Linked DNA regions of Methylococcus capsulatus. The protein of the gene in region 3 interacts with the protein of the main gene of each other region in a pairwise test. Links are inferred from orthologs where the notes say so. Each region holds a gene or a part of one and is shown on either strand. Other genes may lie near its edges. The genes, in order: rep, dnaA and dnaB.

What was found.
Region 1: the proteins of dnaB (region 3) and rep interact in binary tests that used the Escherichia coli proteins (3 or more experiments, as listed by UniProt). The link is inferred for Methylococcus capsulatus from one-to-one orthologs.
Region 2: the proteins of dnaB (region 3) and dnaA interact in binary tests that used the Escherichia coli proteins (3 or more experiments, as listed by UniProt). The link is inferred for Methylococcus capsulatus from one-to-one orthologs.

What each region holds. Positions count from the first base shown.
Region 1 is NZ_CP104311.1:384-6,990, reverse strand. What follows is about bases 1,754-4,753. They hold rep (DNA helicase Rep), read right to left. Parts: upstream 4,256-4,753; coding sequence 2,252-4,255; downstream 1,754-2,251. Other genes in these bases: N4J17_RS00020 (YifB family Mg chelatase-like AAA ATPase), read right to left, coding at 4,252-4,753; N4J17_RS00040 (IS481 family transposase), read right to left, coding at 1,754-1,835. Outside these bases: N4J17_RS00045 (hypothetical protein), read left to right, coding at 31-513; more of N4J17_RS00040, read right to left, coding at 858-1,753; more of N4J17_RS00020, read right to left, coding at 4,754-5,769; N4J17_RS00015 (accessory factor UbiK family protein), read right to left, coding at 5,778-6,029; glnK (P-II family nitrogen regulator), read left to right, coding at 6,291-6,607. UniProt on the Escherichia coli protein: Rep helicase is a single-stranded (ss)DNA-dependent ATPase involved in DNA replication; it can initiate unwinding at a nick in the DNA. It binds to ssDNA and acts in a progressive fashion along the DNA in the 3' to 5' direction.
Region 2 is NZ_CP104311.1:1,040,731-1,043,538, forward strand. It holds dnaA (chromosomal replication initiator protein DnaA), read right to left. Parts: upstream 2,165-2,808; coding sequence 836-2,164; downstream 1-835. Other genes in the region: dnaN (DNA polymerase III subunit beta), read right to left, coding at 1-803; rpmH (50S ribosomal protein L34), read left to right, coding at 2,325-2,459; rnpA (ribonuclease P protein component), read left to right, coding at 2,459-2,808. UniProt on the Escherichia coli protein: Plays an essential in the initiation and regulation of chromosomal replication. Binds in an ATP-dependent fashion to the origin of replication (oriC) to initiate formation of the DNA replication initiation complex once per cell cycle.
Region 3 is NZ_CP104311.1:3,004,880-3,015,825, forward strand. Bases 4,076-6,877 are described here. They hold dnaB (replicative DNA helicase), read right to left. Parts: upstream 6,269-6,877; coding sequence 4,883-6,268; downstream 4,076-4,882. Other genes in these bases: alr (alanine racemase), read right to left, coding at 4,076-4,879; hldE (bifunctional D-glycero-beta-D-manno-heptose-7-phosphate kinase/D-glycero-beta-D-manno-heptose 1-phosphate adenylyltransferase HldE), read right to left, coding at 6,280-6,877. Also shown: N4J17_RS14605 (DnaJ C-terminal domain-containing protein), read right to left, coding at 1-108; N4J17_RS14610 (ZIP family metal transporter), read right to left, coding at 147-980; N4J17_RS16630 (YkvA family protein), read right to left, coding at 977-1,360; N4J17_RS14620 (Hsp20/alpha crystallin family protein), read left to right, coding at 1,540-1,989; N4J17_RS14625 (Hsp20/alpha crystallin family protein), read left to right, coding at 2,009-2,383; N4J17_RS14630 (Hsp20/alpha crystallin family protein), read left to right, coding at 2,464-2,967; N4J17_RS14635 (hypothetical protein), read left to right, coding at 3,262-3,786; more of alr, read right to left, coding at 3,800-4,075; more of hldE, read right to left, coding at 6,878-7,701; pip (prolyl aminopeptidase), read right to left, coding at 7,775-8,725; N4J17_RS14660 (hypothetical protein), read right to left, coding at 8,816-9,739; N4J17_RS14665 (HpcH/HpaI aldolase/citrate lyase family protein), read left to right, coding at 10,181-10,946. UniProt on the Escherichia coli protein: The main replicative DNA helicase, it participates in initiation and elongation during chromosome replication. Travels ahead of the DNA replisome, separating dsDNA into templates for DNA synthesis.

The DNA.
Region 1 (6,607 bases), 3.0 Mb from region 3 along the record:
ATGAGCCTCTATATAATTAGGAAAAGAGAAATGAAGTATAAAACTCTCACAAAAATCATACCAATTATTCTCTTCATCTATGCAAATAACGGCAGAGTGTGTGCGGCAGACTTTTTTCTTGGAGAAAATTCAGACTGTAGAATTGTAATTCGTGAGGCATGTATAGCTGCCGGATTTTCAGAAGATGCTATTCATGCGCAGCCTATCTATTTGAAAATGTTTTTCGAGAGAAACAATCCAGATCAAGCTGTTGTAACTATTGAAGATTCAAGGCAAAGTGGATTTGATTGCAATCAAATGCCTCGGGGACCCGCAGCCCCTCCTGCAATAATTCAATTACTAATTAGAGGAATTGGAGGAATCAATCGTTTGTGTTTGCAATACTGGGCTAAGAAAATAGAAGATGGTCCTTTGGAAAGAAAAGATCTGTCATGTATTTTATATGCTTTTAATGAAAAATCATTATCAATTAATTCCTCTGGGCAATGGGCAGGCTTTATGCGAATCGAATAAGGATTCTGCCGGGCTTTTTGCTATGCTTAAGAAATCTAATCTTGGCGGCAAATATTTCTACAGATGCGTGAAAGATGATCCTAAGTATGCGTCAAAATCTCAAAATTTCGTCTCACCATATATAGCGCCTGACGCTAAGCGATGAGGAGTTGAGAAAGATTGCCGCCGAGGAGCACTGCCGAAGTGTCGTCCGGAAGCATATCGAGACCGCCAATCCTCAAACGGAACACAAAGCGGGGTTTGGTCGAAAAGTGTTCGATTTCGTCAAACCTCGCCATCCGGCCGGACCTGCATGAGGCGCTTAACAATTGGGGCTCATCGTAGAAGGGCCAGTTTACAGTGCCCTAGCTGTCAAGTCCCGCAAGATCATATATGTTTTGATTAAACCGTTCTGGGTTTTTTTCGTGCCATTTTTTGAGCACCTGAATGGGGCAGAGGTGGCCGAGGGCGCGTTGCGGTATCTGGCCATTGTAGAGTTGTAGGTACTGGTCGAGAGTGGTGGCGAGTTCGGCGGCGCTTTTGAAGCGGGTGCTGCGCAGCAGTTCGGCGATCCGGCCGTTGAAGCGTTCGACCATGCCGTTGGTCTGCGGTCGGCCTGGCGGGATCAGCCGGTGTTCGGCGCCGAGGGCGCGGCAGGCTTGGTCGAAGGGGTGGCGGCCGGTGGGTTGGCGCTCGCCTTGGGCGGTGAAGCGGTCGGTGAATTCCTTGCCGTTGTCGGTCAGGATCGTCTCGATTCGGAAGGGACAGGCCGCGGCCAGGCGTGCCAGGAAAGCCTGAGTTCCCTGGGCGGTCTTGTCGGGCAGAAGCTCGAAGTAGACCCAGCGGCTGGCGCGGTCGATGGCGACGCAGAGGTAAGACTTATCGATCTCGTCCGGCATTCGCGGCAGTTCCTTGAGGTCGAGGTGGAGATAACCGGGGGCGTAGTCCTTGAAGGACTTTTGGGGGGCGGCTTCGCCTTCTGCGACGGGGATCAGGTCGGTCAGCCGGGACACGCCCTCCCGCTTCAGGAGCCGGCCCAGGGCGGCCCGAGAAGCCCCGGGATGGATATGGGCGCGGGTGATCGCGGTGAGGTCATCGAGCGACAGCAGCAGGGTGCGGCGCAGTTCCACCACCAGCAGTTCCTGCGCCCGGCTGAGGGTGGTTTGCATCCGGTGCGGGCGGTGGGAGGCATCCTGGGAGTCCTTTCGCTCCCGCCACTTGCGCACCGTGGCGACGGTGAGGTTGAGTTCCCGGGCCAGGGTCTTGATCGGCTTGCCACAGGTCCGAATGTATTCCCGGATCGCCGGCGTGGTGGTGGCCTTCTTGTGCAGTCGGATCAGCATTGGAGTTTCGCCTTGAGGTCTTCGGGGAGGCTTGCCAGCGCTTCTTGGCACACCAGGTAGCGCCAGAACCTGGGAATATTATCTACCGAGACGCGACACCTAGCTTTTCAATTGTGGGGATCATGAACGAAAAAGGCCGGGGTTAACCGGCCTTATCAATCTCTAACATCTTGATTTAATTGGTCGGGGCGAGAGGATTCGAACCTCCGACCACCTGCACCCCATACAGGTGCGCTACCAGGCTGCGCTACGCCCCGAGATGACTGCTTTTGCTGCGAATGTCCCGTGGTTGGGCATTCGTTCAGGCTTCAAATGGCGCGCCCGAGACGACTCGAACGTCCGACCTTTGGCTCCGGAGGCCAACGCTCTATCCAACTGAGCTACGGGCGCGCTGAGTGGCTTATTATACAAATTCATCAGTCGCTTAACAAACTCCGCATTTGCGCCAGGGAGGCGCGGCCGCGTTCACGCTTCACTTCGGGATCGAGTGGCTGGCGGTCGGGCCATTCCAGATCTTCCTGCGGCAGCTCGGCGAGGAAGCGGCTGGGCTCGCAGCCGACCATTTCGCCGTAACGTTTCCGATGGCTACAGTAGCTTAAGGTGAGGTCGCGGCGGGCGCGGGTGATGCCCACGTAGGCGAGGCGGCGCTCTTCCTCGATGTTGCCGTCGTCGATGCTGGTCTGGTGGGGGAGGAGGTTTTCCTCCATGCCGACCAGGTAGACGTGGGGAAATTCCAGTCCCTTGGCGGCGTGCAGGGTCATGAGACTGACCCGGTCGCCGGCGTTGTCTTCCTGGTTGCGGTCCAGCACGTCGAGCAGCATGGCTTTAGCCACGGTTTCGGCAAGGTTGAGGTTTTCGCCGTCCTTCTCGGCGATGTGCCGGAGCCAGTCGAGCAATTCGCGCACGTTGCCGAATTTGCGGTCGGCGGCTTTGGCGTCGTTGCTGTTTTCCCTTACCCAGTTTTCGTAACCGATGGAGCCGAGAAAATCGTCGATGATCTTGAAGGTGTCGCCGCGCGCGGCGCGGTCGGCGGTGTCGGCGATGTGCTCACCGAAGCGGCGCAGGCGCTGGATGGCGTTGGCGGGCAGCGACTGTTCCAGACCCAGTTCGAAGCACGCGGCGTACAGGCTGATATGACGGCGGTTGGCGTACTGGCCGAGTTTTTCCAGCGTGGTGGGGCCGATTTCGCGGCGCGGGACGTTGATGATGCGCAGGAAGGCGGCGTCGTCGTCCGGATTGACCAGGAGGCGCAGGTAGGCCATGACGTCCTTCACTTCGGTGTAGCCGAAGAAAGACAGGCTGCCACTGATGTGATATGGCACGCTGAATTCCCGCAGCGCGCGCTCGAACTGCCGCGACTGGTGGTTGCCGCGGTAGAGGATGGCATAGTCGGCGAAGCGGGTGTTGTGGCGGAATTTGTGATGCACGATATCGGCGGCGATCTGGCGTGCTTCGGCGATTTCGTCGCGGTGCTTGAGCACCCGAATCGGGTCGCCGTGGCCCATCGCACTCCACAGTTTCTTTTCGAAAATGTGCGGATTGTTGCCGATGAGCTGGTTGGCGGCCTTGAGGATGCGGCCTATGGAGCGGTAGTTCTGCTCCAACTTGATGACCTTGAGCCGGGGAAAATCATTGCGAAGCTGGGCCAGGTTTTCCGGCTGGGCACCGCGCCAGGCGTAGATGGACTGGTCGTCGTCGCCGACCACGGTGAATTTGCCTACGGCTCCGGTGAGCGCCTTGATTAGTTCGTACTGGGTCTGGTTGGTATCCTGGTATTCATCGACCAGCAGATAGCGGATCTGGCTGCGCCATTTGTCCAGCACTTCGGCGTTCTGCTGGAACAGCATCACCGGCAGCAGGATCAGGTCGTCGAAATCGACCGCGTTGTAAGCCTTCATGTGGCGCATGTAGGACCGGTACAGCTCGGCCGTTTCGGCTGCGCCGGGTTCAGCGAGCATGCCGGCACGGTCGGGGGTGATGAAGCGGTTCTTCCACCGCGAGATGCGCGCGGCGCAGGCGTCGACTTGTTCCGGATCAAAGCGGTGGTCGCCGTGGCGGATCAGTTCCCGCAGCAATGCCTGCCGGTCCTGTTCATCGAAGATGGAGATGGCCGCCTTGAGTTCCAGCGCCTTGTGTTCACGGCGGACGATGTCCAATCCGAGGGCGTGGAAGGTGGAGACCGTGAGCCCGCGTAGAGACCGGTCGTCGGCCAGCTTGCCGACACGGTTCTTCATTTCGCGCGCTGCCTTGTTGGTGAAGGTGACGGCGACGATGTGACGGGCCGGGATACCCTGGCGGATCAGGTAGGCGATTTTTTCGGTGATGACGCGGGTTTTGCCGCTGCCGGCGCCGGCGATCACGAGTAGCGGACAGTCCAGAGTGGTGACTGCCGCGTGTTGCTGGGGATTGAGACCGTTCATCGGGCCGTGGAGCGGTCGAGACGCCGGTAGCCGATGGCTTCCCCGATGTGGTTGGCCGCGATTGCCTCGCTGTCGTCCAGATCGGCGATGGTGCGGGCCAGCTTCAAAATGCGATGGTAGGCGCGGTGCGAGAGATTCAGCCGTGTCATGGCCTGTTCCAACAATGCGCGTCCCGCGCTGTCGGGGATGCAGTGGCGCTCGATCTGACGCGGCGTGAGCAGGGCGTTGGGCTGGCCGCTGCGGCGGAGCGCCCGCTCGCGGGCGGCAATCACGCGGCACCGGACCTGAGCGCTGGTCTCCTCGTTCCGGGGCGCGCCGTCCAGAAGCGTGGCCGGGTCCTGGCGGGGCACCTCGAGGTGCATGTCGATCCGGTCCAGGAGAGGTCCGGAGATGCGTGCACGGTAGCGGGCCACCTGTTCGGCCGAGCAATGGCAGCGCCCGGAAGCATCACCCAGGTAGCCGCAGGGGCAGGGATTCATCGCGGCGACGAGCTGGAAACGGGCGGGGAAGTCCAGTCGTTGGGTGGCGCGGGAGATGGTGATGGCGCCGCTCTCCAGGGGTTCGCGCAGGACCTCCAGCACCCGCCGGTCGAATTCCGGCAACTCGTCCAGGAACAGCACGCCGTTATGGGCCAGCGAAATCTCCCCGGGTTTGGGGCTGCTTCCGCCGCCTACCAGCGCTGGTGCGGAGGCGGTGTGATGAGGAGCGCGGTACGGCGGTCGGCGCCAAACTGCCGGGTCGAAGGGCATTCCGCTGACCGAGGCGACCGCTGCGGTTTCCAATGCTTCCGTCTCGGTCAGGTCGGGCAGGATGCCGGGCATGCGCGAGGCCAGCATGGATTTGCCGGTGCCAGGGGGGCCCAACATCAGCAGGTTGTGGCGACCGGCGGCGGCAATTTCCAAGGCGCGCTTGGCCTGGAACTGGCCGCGGACTTCGGAAAGATCGGGCAGCTCCTCGCGGGCAGCTATCGCTTCGGTATTTGATTCGACGGCGGCGAGGAGGCGGCTGCCGTCCAGATGGGCGCAGACGTCCAGCAGATGCCGGGCAGGAAGCACAAAGGCACCGGGGACCAGAGCCGCCTCGCCGGCATTGTCCCAGGGTACGATCAGGCTGCGCTCCGCACGGCGTGACTGGAGGGCGACGGGCAAGGCTCCCGGGACCGGCCGCAGCTCACCGGTGAGCGCCAGCTCGCCGACACACTCCAGCTCTACCAGTTGCTCGGTGCGGAGCTGCTTCGAAGCGGCCAGGATGCCGAGGGCGATGGGCAGGTCGAAACGGCCGCCTTCCTTGGGCAGATCGGCTGGAGCCAGATTCACGGTGATGCGTTGGGCGGGAAATTCGAAGCCGGTGGTGACGAGAGCGCTGCGCACCCGGTCCTTGCTCTCGCGCACGGCGGTTTCCGGCAGCCCCACGATGGTGAGGTTGGGCAGCCCCGGCGCGATGTGGACCTCCACGGTCACCTCCGGTGCCTCGATGCCCTGGCAGGCGCGGCTGTGGACGATGGCGATCGCCATGGCCGGCTTCAGGCGGGAGGCAGCCGTTTTTCCAGTTCGGAGATGCGGGCTTCGAGTTCTTGCAGACGGGTGCGGGCCCGCTCCAGCACCGCACGCTGCACGTCGAATTCTTCCCGGCTCACCAGATTGAGGCGACTCAGCGCGCTCTGTAGCACCGCCTGGAAATTCTTTTCCAGCTCTTCGCGGACACCGAGAAGCCCTGGGGGCACGGCGTCGGCGAGGCGTCTGGAAAGTTCGTCGAGGGTGGTTTTGTCGATCATGGAAATCCGCCTGGAGGTTCGGGATGAATCATGGCCGGCTGTGCGCCAGCGCGCTTTAAATTGGTGCGTAATGTTGCCGTCGTTTGACAACAAAGGTGCAATTTGTTTGGGGCCTTACGCTTATTCGGCTTGGGGGTGCTCTTTATCTCCCGTGGCATGGCTCATGCTTTTTATCCAGTGGAGCCATCGGATCGCGCCCGGTTCGCGCGGCTAGGGAGGCGTGAAGCCGGCCGTGTAATACTTCAAACAACGGAGACCTGCATGAAATTCGTTACCGCAATACTCAAGCCCTTCAAGCTTGACGACGTCAGGGAGGCCCTGTCCGAGGTCGGCATCACCGGCATCACCGTCACCGAAGTCAAGGGGTTCGGGAGACAGAAAGGGCATACCGAATTATACCGTGGCGCGGAGTACGTCGTGGACTTTCTGCCCAAGGTGAAGCTCGAAGTGGCGATCACCGACGACCAGCTCGAGGCGGTGATCGACGCGATCACCAAGACGGCCAATACCGGCAAGATCGGCGACGGCAAGATTTTCGTGGCCGATCTTGAACAAGTCGTCCGGATTCGCACCGGCGA
Region 2 (2,808 bases), 2.0 Mb from region 3 along the record:
GTCAATGCGTTACGCAGATCGTAGCGGCCGATCACGGCGACCCGGGAAGCCGCCTTCGGAATCACGCGCTCATAATCCGGATAACGTCCTTCGACCAGCTTCGCGGCGAAGCTGAAGGAGCCGAAGACAACCCTGACGTTATTCGCCGATATCCGCACGCCTGCCGGCTCCTCGACGTGAGCCAGCAGGCGCCCCAGCTCGAGAACGCCCTTGCGGGGCAGGATAATCTGTCTGGCGACATCCGGCATCCCCTCCACGCTTTCCTCGAACAGCGCCAGCCGATGGCCATCGGACGCCACCGTTCGAATCCGCCCCTGCCGGATTTCCAAAAGCAGACCGTTCAGATAATAGCGCACGTCCTGTTGCGCCATAGCAAAAGCGGTCTTCTCGATGGCGCGCCGCAGCAACGGCGCTTCGCAATCGAACGCCACCTCCAAATCGCCGTGTTCGAAGCTGGGATAGTTCTCCGCCGGCAGCGCCCCCAAAACGAATCGGCTCTTGCCGCATTGCAGCGATACCCGCTCCGGCTTCACCTCGAATGCCAGTTCACCGCCTTCCGGCAGGAGCCTGCAGATGTCCATCAGCTTGCGCGCCGGCACGGTGAAACGTCCGGACTCTGCGCCTTCGATGCGGGTATTTGCAATGAGCTGAACCTCCAGGTCGGTTCCAGTGAGCTCAACCCCCCCGTCATTCACTTCGATCAGGACGTTCAACAGAATCGGCAGCGTCTGGCGCCGCTCGATGACACCGATGACCTGCTGCAGCGGCAACAATAAATCTTCCCGCAAGATACGGAACTTCATGGCTCGAGCCCTTGGCGAAAGAAAACGGCGTGTCAGTTGGAAAGGATGCGCAGAAGATTGGAAAAGTCTTCCATGAATCGGGCGTCGCTCTCCTTGAGCTCCTGCACTTTCCGGCAGGCGTGCAGTACGGTGGTATGATCCCGCCCCCCGAACATCTGGCCTATTTCCGGCAGGCTATGACTGGTCAGCTCCTTAGACAACGCCATGGCTATCTGGCGTGGCCGGGTGAGGGATCGCGTGCGCTTGTTCGACAACAGATCGGCCTGACGAATCTTGAAATACTCCGCTACGGTCTTCTGGATGTTTTCCACATTGATCATACGGTCCTGCAGCGCGATCAGATCGCGCAAAGCCTCCTTGGCGAATTCCAAGGTGATCGGTCGGCCGGTGAACTGCGCGTTGGCGATGACCCGCCGCAGCGCGCCCTCCAATTCGCGGATGTTGGAGCGGATGCGCTTGCCGATGAAAAACGCCACCTCCGGTGAAAGTTCGATGCCGGACTGCTGAGCCTTGCTCATGAGGATAGCGACCCGCGTTTCCAGATCGGGCGGCTCGATGGCCACCGGCAATCCCCAACCGAACCGCGATTTGAGGCGCTCTTCCAATCCCTTGATCTCTTTGGGATAGCGATCACAGGTGAGGACCACCTGATGCTTGTTCTCCAGCAGCGTGTTGAAGGTATGGAAAAACTCTTCCTGCGAGCGCTCCTTACCAGCGAAAAACTGGATATCGTCGATCAGCAGGGCATCGACGGTGCGGTAAAACTCCTTGAAGGCGTTGATGGCGTTATGCTGCAGCGCCTTGACCATATCGGAAACAAACCGCTCGGAATGCAGGTAGACAATGTTGGCCGCCGGATTTCCGCGAAGAATTTCATTGCCGATGGCGTGCATCAGATGAGTCTTTCCCAGACCGACGCCGCCATAAATGAACAGCGGATTGTAGGCACGCCCCACGTTCTGAGCGACCTGCAGCGACGCCGCTTTCGCCAGCTGATTCGACTTGCCTTCGACGAAATTGCCGAAGATAAAGGCACTGTTCAGGTTGTTCGGCACTTGTTTGCGCGCCGGCCCCGCCTTGCGGGGAGGGGCCGCCGGCCTCGCCTGGGCCGCCTCGGCGGTGCGTGAACCGATCTCCAATACCACACTGGGAACGGAGTCGCGGTTCTGTTCCGACACGACCTCCTCGATCTTCCCGATGAAGTGCTGCTTCACCCAGTCGAGAACGAACCGGTTCGGCGCCAAAAGGCGCAACTCCCCTCCGTCCTCCACAGCTTGTAAGGGCCTGATCCAGGTGTTGAACTGTTGAGGAGGAAGTTCGCCTTCAAGCTTGCTGATACAATGACTCCAGAGCACGCTCATCGGGGATGTCCTTGGAAACTGGTAGGGGCGGGCTGACCCGGAAGGGGAGTCTATTCTACCGGAAAACGAACCCGCGCCCAGATTCTTGACGGAGCATGGACCACGCCTTATAGTTGCCCTCTTTTTATTTTTGCCGCCCCGACCTCGAGCAGGACAGATCATGAAAAGAACTTATCAACCGAGCAAGATCAAGCGTGTGCGCACCCACGGCTTCCGCGCCCGCATGAAGACCCGCGGCGGCCGCGCCGTCCTCAGTGCCCGGCGCGCAAAAGGGCGCAAAAAGCTTTCGGTCTGATGGAACGGCCCGTTCCCGGCCATGGGTACGGGTTTCCCAAATCCCGCCGCTTGACCAGCGCCGTAGAGTTCCGTTTCGTATTCGAAGATGCCTGCCGCTCCTCGGATCCATGGCTCACGGTGCTGGCTCGCCCCAACAACCGGGCCCATGCACGTTTAGGCCTCGCCCTCTCCCGCAAGCAGATTCGAAAAGCGGTCGATCGTAACCGGATCAAGCGGCTGGTTCGCGAATCGTTCCGTCTTCGCCAGGCAGAGCTCGGTGCCGTTGATTATGTCGTCATGGCCCGCTCCCCGGCAACCGCCGCGAGCTCCGCCATCCTGCTACGCGCCCTGGAAAAACACTGGCTCAG
Region 3 (10,946 bases):
GACATCGGGGTGGTACCTGCGGGCCAGCTTACGGTAAGCTTTCTTGATTTCGTCCTCGGTGGCCGAGCGCTCAACCCCGAGTATCTTGTAGTAATCCTTGAATTCCATGGTGTCAGCCGTCCTGATGATCGAATCACGGTGGCGGTTCAGCCGAGGCTCACGCTCAATGCCATCATCAGCGTGAAGCCCAGCATGATGCCCATGGTGGCGGCAACCGGATGGCCGCTGCCCTGGGTTTCCGGGATCACTTCCCGCACCACGACATACAGCATGGCGCTGGCGGCGAATCCCATGGCATAGGGTAACACCGCTTTGGCCGTCAGCGCCGCAGCGGCGCCCACCACGGCCGCCAGGGGCTCCACCGCGGCGGAGAGTTGCCCGTAAAGAAAACTGCGCAAAGGCGAAAGACCCTCGCGCCGCAGCGGCAAGGCCACCGCCATGCCCTCCGGCAGATTGTGGAAGGCGATGCCGGCCATCAGGCCGACCGCGGCTGCCAGGCTGACCGGGCTGGCGCCGTCGCCGATGGCGCCGAACACGACGCCCAAAGCGAGCCCTTCCGGGATGTTGTGGAGCGTGATGGCCAGAATCAGCAGCGTGGTCCGCCGCCAATGGCTGGGCAGCCCCTTGGCCTCCTTGCCCGGCGCGGCAAGCTGTAGTCTCGGCAGCAACTGATCGATGATGTGGAGAAAGACGATGCCCAACAGGATGCCCGCTCCGGCGGGCAGCCAGCGCCAGGGGCCCAACTCCGCCGACAGCTCGATGGCCGGATGCAAAAGCGACCAGAAACTGGCCGCCAACATGACGCCGCCTGCGAAACCCAGCACCACATCCAAGAATCCTTGATAGACCCGGGCGGTAAAGAAGACCAAAGAAGCGCCGAGCGCCGTACCGCTCCAGGACACCAGTCCGGCACCGAAGGATTGCCCGATCGGGCCCCACTCGGCGAACGGCGGCAAACCGGCCATCCCGCCCGCCGTCATGCCCCCCGCTCCCGCCAGATCTTATATTTCTCCACGTGTTCGCGGGTCAGGTGCAGCACGAGAAGCAGCAAGGCCACATCGTCCAGATAGCCGATCACCGGAACGAATTCCGGGATCAGTTCAATGGGATTGATGAAATAAAGTAGCGCGAAGCTCAAAGCACCGACCACCCAGCGGGGGATATCCCGATAGCGGCCGGTCCAATAGTCCCGCACCAGGTCCATGAGCACCTCGACCTCCTCCCAAATATCCCGCAACAACGGAATCCCGGCGATTCTTTCTCTGATCGCCGAACGCTGTGCTTCCACTTGCTCGAAGTTCGCATCGGTCATTCGGTCCTGGGCGTTCCGTAAAACGATGGCTTCTCTCGTCTCAGACATGACGGCTCCGAAAGTCCAGCAACGACCAAAGGAAAATCGCAGGTTCAACCGGTGCTGTCATTATAGACGCTAGTGCCGTGAGCTATAGTTGGAGATGCCGGCTTCGCAATCTCAGGATCCCGGGTCGAGAAGCCGGTCACACGGGCGATTTTGTCAATGCATTTCAGGAGTGATCAACCATGTACGAATCCTTGCTACGGTTTCCAACTGATATTTTCTCGGAATTCGATCGGATGCAGCGGGAGGTGGAACGGATGTTCGGCGCGTTGGGCATGCCCACCAGCATCCGGGCGGTCACCCGAGGTTTTCCCGCCGTCAACATCGGCACCACCCCCAAGTCCGTCGAGGTCTATGCCTTCGCCCCCGGTGTCGATCCATCCAAGCTGGAAGTCAGCGTGGACCGCGGCCTTTTGACCATCGCCGGACAACGCGCGAGCGAGCTGCCTGAAGAAAGCGAAAAGGTCAGCGTCTATGCCGATGAGCGTTTCTCCGGCAGCTTCAAACGGGTGGTGAGCCTGCCGGAAGACGGGGACCCCTCGGGCATCCAGGCCCGTTACCGGGACGGCGTACTGCATGTCTCGGTGCCGCGACGCGAGGAAGCTCAACCCAAACGTATCGAAATCAAATAAGCAACGGAGGTGAATCATCATGAGCAACGGTAAACAAGACATCGCCAAGCGTGAAGACGTTCGACCGGCCTTGCTGCCTGCGGTGGATATCGTCGAGGACGAAACCGGCATCAGCCTCACCGCCGATCTTCCGGGCGTGCCCAAAGAGAAGCTGACGGTGCGCATGGATGGCCAGAGCCTTTCAATCGAAGGCGAAATCGCTCTGGAGACGCCCGAGGGAATGGAAGCCAGCTATGTCGAAGTCCGCTCCCCTGTCTACCGCAGGAGCTTCAGCCTGAGCCGGGACCTCGACCCTGCCAAGATCGACGCGCAGTTCAAGGATGGCGTGCTGCGGCTGCGGATCCCCAAGGCCGAACATGCCCAGCCCCGCAAGATTGCGATCAGCGTCGACTGATCGTTCTTGAATGGCCGGCGTGGCCTGACAAACGGGCCGCTTCCGGCCTTTTGCAACCAATGGCTACGGGAGGACGGATTATGAACGCATTGAACGAACTCAAGCACGGCTTGGAAGAGGCATGGGAGTCACTGGCGGAGGGCTGGCACCGCCTCCGCGAACGGGCGGCGGGCGCACTGACCCGATTCAAGCCCGGAGCCTCGGTGCCCGCCGTGCCCAAACGCCAGGAGGACTTCTACTTAGCCTCCCCCACCTGGGCCTTGCTGGCCGGTGATGTGTACGAAGATGACCGCAAGGTGGTCATCCGGCTCGAAGTGCCCGGGATGGAGAAGGAGGATTTCAACCTCGAGTTGCGCGGCGATGTGCTGATCGTGCAGGGCGAAAAGCGCCTCGAGCGGGAAACCAGCGAGGGCCGCTACCGGGTCTTGCAGTGCGCCTACGGGCACTTCCACAGGGTCATTCCGCTGCCGGCGGAGGTGGTCGCAGACCGGGTGCAGGCCACTTACCGCAACGGCGTGCTCAAGATCGAACTGCCCAAGGCCGCGGCGGCGCTGCCCAAGAGCGTCGAGATTCCAGTCCGGTGAGCCTTCGGCGGCCGACGCGGCGGCGCAGAGTCTTCGGCTTCCGCAATCGGCGATGAAGCCCGAGCCATCCGAATCGGACGCCCCCTTCGGGGTCGTTAGCCAAGCGCAATAGCCACGATGAGACACCCGCCCCACAAGGGCGGAGTGCGTGGTTTCACCCAGTGGTGGAGCGGTATCACGCAGGCAGCGGTCAACCGCCTCCCCGATCCCACGATGGCCACAGGGTTTTTCGTGGCAGCGAATTTGCATCCTCGAGGATTCGACAACTCCCCTTCGCTTCCATTCGCGCATTTGATGATCACGAAAACCTCCCTACCCTACCGCTCGGACATCCTCTCGAGGCTGTTCCTTGCCGCCGTCGTTCTGGCCGCCCTCGGCTTCCGCCCGGCAACCGCTTTCGAATACAACGACGAAGGTAAGACCCTCGTTAACAAACGACTGAAAGGCAGTTACGGCTTCGCGGCGCAAGGCTATTTCGGCGCCGAGTTCGACGCTGCGACTAAGCTCACCACCGGGGCGATCGCCATCCGCGTCGGCGTATTCAGATTCGACGGCGACGGCCATTGCAGTATCCACAGCATGGCCAACAAGGCCGGCCTCAAGGCGGCGGTGACGCAGAACACCACCGAGTGCAGCTATGAGGTCTATCTCGACGGCACTGGTAAAGTCGATGCCGTGCTGGGCGGGAAATCGTTCCAGACGTTCTTCGTACTGGTGAACGGCGGTAAAGAATTCATGTTCACCCGACGAGAAGGCACCGCCAATTCCGCCGATCAGGGGGGCGCCACCTTGGTTTTCGCCATCGCCAAGAAACAATAGGCGGGCCGATATTTCAGGCGGCGGTCTCCACCATGTTCACCCGCTGGGTGACATTGCACAGCAATACATAGGGAATGGTGTCGGCGTGAAGTGCGATTTCCTCCACCGGCAATCCTTGTCCCCATAGCGTCACGGTATCGCCGACTTCTGCCGACGGGCAGTCGGTCAGATCGACCGATATCATATCCATGGAGACCCGGCCGATCAGCGGCACGCGCCTGCCCCGGACCAGCACCGGTGTACCGGCGGTCGCGCGGCGGGGGTAGCCATCGCCGTAGCCTATGGCCGCGATGCCCATGCGGGTCGGGCGGCGGCAGATGAAGTCGCCGCCATAGCCGACCGCATCGCCGGTCTTCAGTTGCTTGACCGCGATCAGCCGGCTCTGCAAGGTCATGACCGGCCTCAAACCTTCTTCCGGGCCGCTCCGTCCAGGAAATGGCGACACGCCATACAGCAGGATGCCGGGCCGGACCCAGGCACTGCGGGCCGCCGCCCAGGCCATCAGGCCCGCCGAGTTGCCGATGCTGAATTCGCCCTGCCCGCCTGCCATCCGGCCAAAATAACGAAGCTGGATTTCGGTGGTCGGATCATCGGTGGCGTCGGCATTGGCCAGATGAGTCATGACAGGCACCGGCTGGCGCACCTGAGGCATCCGCGCCAGCCGCAACCGCGCCAGGGCGAACTCCTCGTCGGCCAGACCCAGCCGATGCATCCCGCTGTCCGCCTTGAGCCACACCCTCATCGCGGCAGCCATATCCAGCCGCTCCAGCAGATCAAGCTGAAAGAGGGAATGGATCACCGGTTCGAGACCATGGCGGGCGCTCAGCCTCATCCCTTCTTCGTCGCTATAACCCTGCAACACGGCGATGCGTTGAACGATGCCGGCCTGACGCAGAATGATGCCCTCCTCCACCCGCGCCACCGCAAAAGCATCTGCCGCCGGCAGCGCTCGCGCGGCTCGGATCAACCCGTGCCCGTAGGCGTTGGCCTTGATCACGGCCATGATTTTCGAATCCGGCACGGCGGCGCGAATCCAGGCGAAATTGTGGGCGAAGGCTGCCATGTCCAGCACGGCACGGGCTGCGGGCACCACGGCTTAGTACCCCTCGCTGGAATAGGGATCGGCGATGAAGTTCTCGAAACGCGTGTACTGGCCCAGGAAGGTCATCCTCACCGTGCCGATCGGACCGTTACGCTGCTTGGCGATGATGATTTCCGCCGTGCCCTTGTCGGCGCTGTCGGGATGGTAGACCTCATCGCGATAGATGAACACAATGAGGTCGGCGTCCTGTTCGATTGAGCCCGATTCGCGCAAATCGGACGGTACCGGTCGCTTGTTGGGCCGTTGCTCAAGGTTGCGGTTGAGCTGGGACAGGGCGATCACCGGTACGTTCAGCTCCTTGGCCAGCGCCTTGAGCGAACGGGAAATCTCCGAAATTTCGGCGACCCGGTTCTCGCCGCCCGAACATTGCATGAGCTGCAGGTAGTCCAGCACCACCAGTCCGAGCTGGCCGTTCTCCCGCGCCAACCGGCGGCAGCGGGCGCGGACTTCGGTGGGAGACAAAGCCGGCGTATCGTCGATGAAAAGTTTGGTTTCGGCCAGGATGTTGATGGCGGAGGTCATGCGCGGCCATTCATCATCCTCCAGCTTGCCGGTGCGGACCCGATGCTGGTCGATGCGGCCCAGTGAAGACATCATCCGCATGGCCAGCTGCTCGCCGGGCATCTCCATGCTGAACACCGCAACCGGCAGCCCTTCCTTGATCGCGACATTCTCGGCGATGTTCATCGCAAAGGTGGTTTTGCCCATGGACGGCCGGCCGGCGATGATGATGAGGTCGGACGGCTGCAGCCCCGAAGTCATCTCGTCGAAATCGGTGAATCCCGTGCTCGCACCGGTGATGTGCCCCTCCTTGTGGAACAGCATCTCGATGCGGTCGACAGCAGCGGCCAGCAGACTCTTGATCGGCTTGAAACCGGCGCTGCCGCGCTGGCGCTGGTCGGCGATCTGGAACACACGCTGCTCGGCCTGCTCGAGCAGATCGCTCATGCCGCGCCCTTCGGGCTGATAAGCCGAATCGGCGATTTCGGTGCCTACATGGATGAGCTGGCGCAACACGGCGCGCTCGCGCACGATGTCGGCATAGGCGGCGATGTTGGCGGCACTGGGCGTTTCCCGCGCCAGCACGGCGAGATAGGCAAGCCCGCCGGCCTCTTCCAGCTCCCCCGTCTGTTCGAGCACTTCCGACAACGTGACGACGTCGAACGGCGTCTGCCGCTCGGAAAGCCGGCGGATCGCCCGGAAAATCAGGCGATGGTCGCGCCGGTAGAAATCTTCCTCGACGATACGGTCAGCGACGACGTCCCAGGTCTGGTTGTCGAGCAGCAGGCCGCCCAGCACCGCCTGCTCGGCCTGGATCGAATGGGGAGGTATCTTGAGCGCCTCCACGCGCTTGTCGATCGATTGAGCGTAATCGGGCATCCTAAATTCAGTCAACCGTTGCGGATGGTTTCAATGAGGCGGGTGGTCGAATGGCCCTCGACGAAGCCGAGTATCCTCACCTCACCACCAGCCTCCAGGACGCAATCATGGCCGGCGATCGCAGTAATGTCGGAGTAATCGCCTCCTTTGACTAGGACGTCGGGGCGGATGGCGCAGATTTCGTCGCGTGGCGTATCCCCCTCGAATGCCACAACCCAGTCGACACTCTCCAGTGCCGCCAACATGGCCATCCGATGCGGCAGCGGATTGACCGGGCGGCCCGCCCCTTTCAACCGGCGCACCGAGTCGTCGCCGTTGACCAGCACGATCAGACGGTCACCCAGGGAGCGGGCCTGCTCCAGATAATGCACGTGGCCGGGATGCAGCAGATCAAAACAGCCGTTCGTGACCACGATCCGCTCGCCGGCACGTCGCAAGGGAACGAGCACCTCCAGCAGTTCCGCCAGTGTGATCGCTCCCCGCCGGGGAGCCCGCTGGCCGTGAATCGCGATGGCCAGTTCCTCGGGCGAAACCGACGCTGTCCCGAGCTTGCCGACCACGATGCCCGCGGCCAGATTCGCCAATGCCACCGCTTCGGCCAGCGGCCGCCCGACGGCGAGGGCAGCGGCGAGCACCGAGATGACGGTGTCGCCCGCACCGGTCACGTCGTACACCTCCTTGCCATGCGCTGGAAGGTGGAGTGCTCCCAGCGCCGGTCTCAGGAGGCTCATGCCGTGCTCGCCCCGGGTCACAAGCAAGGCTTCGAGATCCAGCCGCGCCATCAAAGCCAGTCCTTTGCGTTCGATTTCCGCATCGCCGCAGCAAGCACCGACCACGGCTTCGAATTCGGAAAGGTTGGGGGTCAACAGCGTCGCGCCCCGATAGCGCTCGAAATCCATTCCCTTGGGGTCGACCAGAACCGGCTTCCCGGCCCTTCGCGAGGCCGCGATGAATTCCCCGACGCAAGCCAGAGTCCCCTTGGCATAGTCGGAAAGCACCACCACACCTGCCTCTGCCAGCAGTGCAAGGAACCGCGTGACCAGAGGGGCAGGGTCGAGATGATGAAAGCCGTCCTCGAAATCCAGCCGAATGAGCTGCTGCTGCCGGCTTACAACCCGCAGCTTGGTAACCGTGGCGACCGTAGGACAACGCTCGATGTGGCTGCGGATGCCTGCCGCGGCCAAGAGCCTCTCCAAGGCGTCGGCCGCCTCATCCTCGCCGGCATAACCCAACAGGTCGACCGCCCCTCCCAACGCCGCAAGATTGAGCGCCACGTTCCCGGCGCCGCCTATGCGCTCCTCCGAGTTTTCCACCCGCACGACCGGCACCGGTGCTTCCGGCGAAATGCGGGAAGCACCGCCGAACCAATAGCGGTCGAGCATGAGGTCTCCGACAACCAATACGCGGGCGAGGCTGAAGTCGGGGAGGATCATGAGAGGCGAGAACGGAAAAATTTATCTAGAATACCATAGCGGTACACCGGGATGGCGCCCGCCTGGAGGACGATCAGCTCCCCAGCTTTTCCGCCATGCTGTCCAGCGCTCTCACCAGCGCATCGGTCATTTCCTCGCCCTGGGCCAGATGACCCGAGTTCGGCAGGATCATCAGCTCGGATCGCGGCAATGCCCGATGCAGCAGCCAGGCCGCCTCCGGCGGACAGACCAAGTCCTTCCGACCGTGGACGATGGTCGCGGGAAGATGGGAAATCTTCGAGCAGTCTTCAAGGATCTGACCCTCCTTGATGAAATAACGCGCCGCCGCGTAATGGAGCTCGATACGACACTGCGCCAGTGCTCCAGCAGGAAGCGGCTCATCATCCGTCGGAGTGAATGCCTGACCCAGCGTGACGCGGCTGCTCCAAAGCCACCATTCTCTCGCCATTCGCCGCTGTTCGAGCTCATCGGCGCCATTGAGGCGGCAGTGGATGGCCCGTACCAGATGGGCCTTTTCCTTGGAATCAAAATTGTCGATGAACCGCTGCCAGGACTCTGGATGGAACCGGCTGGCGCCATCGCGCACGAACCAGTCCACATCGCGCTTGCGGGCCAGAAAACAGCCCCGCAGCACCAGCCCGCTGGCCTGCTCCGGGAAAGCCTGCGCATAAAGCAAGGCCAGAGCCGCCCCCCAGGAACCACCGAAAAGCAGCCATCTTGGAACACTCAAGCGCTCCCGGATCGCTTCGAGGTCGCCGAGCAGATGCCGGGTGGTGTTGTTCTTGACTGCGCCGTGCGGGGTCGACCTCCCACAGCCCCGTTGATCGAAGAGTATCGCGCGATAACGTTCCGGGTCGAAAAACGACCGATGATGGTGCCTGCAACCGGACCCCGGTCCCCCATGCAGAAACACTGCGGGAATACCGTCGGGGTTGCCGCATTCCTCGACGTAAACCTGATGCCCGTCGCCGAGGTCGAAACGATGGGAAGCATAGGGCTCGATCGGTGGATAGAGCGGTTTCATGACTGTTTGCAAACAGGTCGCAAAAAAGGGGGATCTTAAAGATCCCCCTTGCGCGCGCCGGACTCAAGGTCCGACGGGCTGTCAAACCCCTCAGAAGCCGATACCGACGTAAGCACCAGCGGTGTAGTTGTCCGTATTGGTGCTGTTCAGGATGGTCTTGCCGCTGTTGGTCCTGACGCTGTAGTTCAGGTCGCCCCCAGTGAAGTTGTACCGGAAGTCGGCACCCACCCACAGGTTCTTGAAAATGTTGTACTCCAGACCGGTACCGAGCATCAGACCGGGATTCAACACGGTCACGCCGCTGGAGGGCGGGCTGATGACGTTGACGCTGAGGCCGAACGGAACGATCCAGGGACGGAAGCCATCAATGCCGGTGTATTTCAGCTTGGGAGACGCATACAGGGAGAACATGGTGACCTGCGCCTGCATCCGGGTGCCCGTCACGCTGCTGACGAACGAGTTATTGACGCTGCCGTAGTTCTTGTAATCGAACATCAGTTCAGCATCGAGCGCCAGGTCGTCGGAAATGCCGAAGGTGTCGTCGCTCAGACGGTGATCGAAGCCTGCACCGACATACCAGCCGGCCTTGTCGGAACCGAAGTTGTTCGACGAAAGGGCATTATTGTTGACCAACAGTTCGCTGGTACGGGCATGGCTCATAGCCGCCCAGCCGCCGCGGAAGAAGACCATGTCATCCTTCTTCTCTTCATGTTCAGCCAATTTGGAAAGCCCCTGATCGACCTTCGCCTGCTGGGCCTGTACCTGCTGAGCGGTGTCCTTTGCCTCCGCTTTGGCTTCCGCCGCTTCCGCTTCGGCCTTTGAGCGCGACGCTTCGAGTTCGGCACGCAATGCCTGCATTTCCTGTTCCATCACCTGCAGTCTCCGCTCCAGCGAAGCCTGGGCCGAGGAAGCATGAGCCTTCGAAGCAGCCATGGAAACCGAAGGCGCGAGAGCAGCGGCGATCGACGCGGTGAGCAGCGTGGTGAGACCGCCCGATTTCTTGATCTGATTCATGAAAATCCCCTCGACAAAAAATATTGTTAGTTGGATAAAGCGTTGCTTTGGAGCAACAGTTAGTTGCTTGCCAGAAGGATGCTAGCAAAAAACCACAGCGGTAACAATTCTCCTTGTGGAGTTTTGTTGACACAGGTCAGCATTGCTTCTTCCATCCCGACGCCGGCATAGCCAATAAATCACAGCCCTGTCCCCGATCGGCGTGACTGATGCAGCGGACAGTATAGAACATCGCTACCGCAAGGCCATTAGTGAATCACAATGGCCTGGTTTATAATGCAAAGTTCGCCGTGTACGAATTTATAACAAGTCGAACGAACGCCGGGAGGTGGCCCAGCCCGTGACTTCTGCAGCTGTTACGGGGCTCCTTCAACGGCGACGCCCACGAACTACGTACAAGATACAACCCCCTGGAATACATTCGAGAACTCAAGAGGTCACATGGCTGTCAAAAACCGTCTCCACCGCAGCGAACTCGCGGTGCCGGGCAGCAATCCGCGTATGCTCGAGAAAGCTCCGGAAGCCGGCGCCGACCTCGTCTTTCTGGATTTGGAAGACGCGGTTGCGCCGGATGACAAGGAACAAGCACGCCGAAACATCATCTTTGCGCTCAACACCTACGACTGGTCCAAATGCGCGGTCTCCATCCGCATCAACGGCCTCGACACCCATTACGCCTACCGCGACCTCGTTGAAATCGTCGAATCCTGCGGCGACAAGCTCGATACCATTCTGATCCCGAAAGTGGGCAGCGCTTCGGACGTCTTGTTCGTCGCGACCCTGCTTTCCCAGATCGAGGCATATAAAGGCTTCAAGCCGATCAATATCCACGTCCTGATCGAAACGGCCATGGGCATGGCCAACGTGGAGGAGATCGCCCGCACCTGTCCCGAGCGGATGGAGGCCATGGTGTTCGGTGTAGCCGACTACGCGGCGTCGGTGCGCGCCCGCACGACCAACATTGGCGGCGCCAATCCGGATTACGGCATGCTCACCGATCCCGACGAAACCGGTACCCGCGCCTATCACTGGGGCGACCAGTGGCATTTCGGCATTTCCCGCATGGTCGCGGCCTGCCGCGCCTATGGGCTTCGGCCTATTGACGGCCCCTTCGGCGATTTCAGCGATCCCGCGGGATTCCGCGCCGCAGCCCGCCGTGCCGCGGCTCTGGGCTGCGAAGGAAAGTGGGCGATCCATCCTTCCCAGA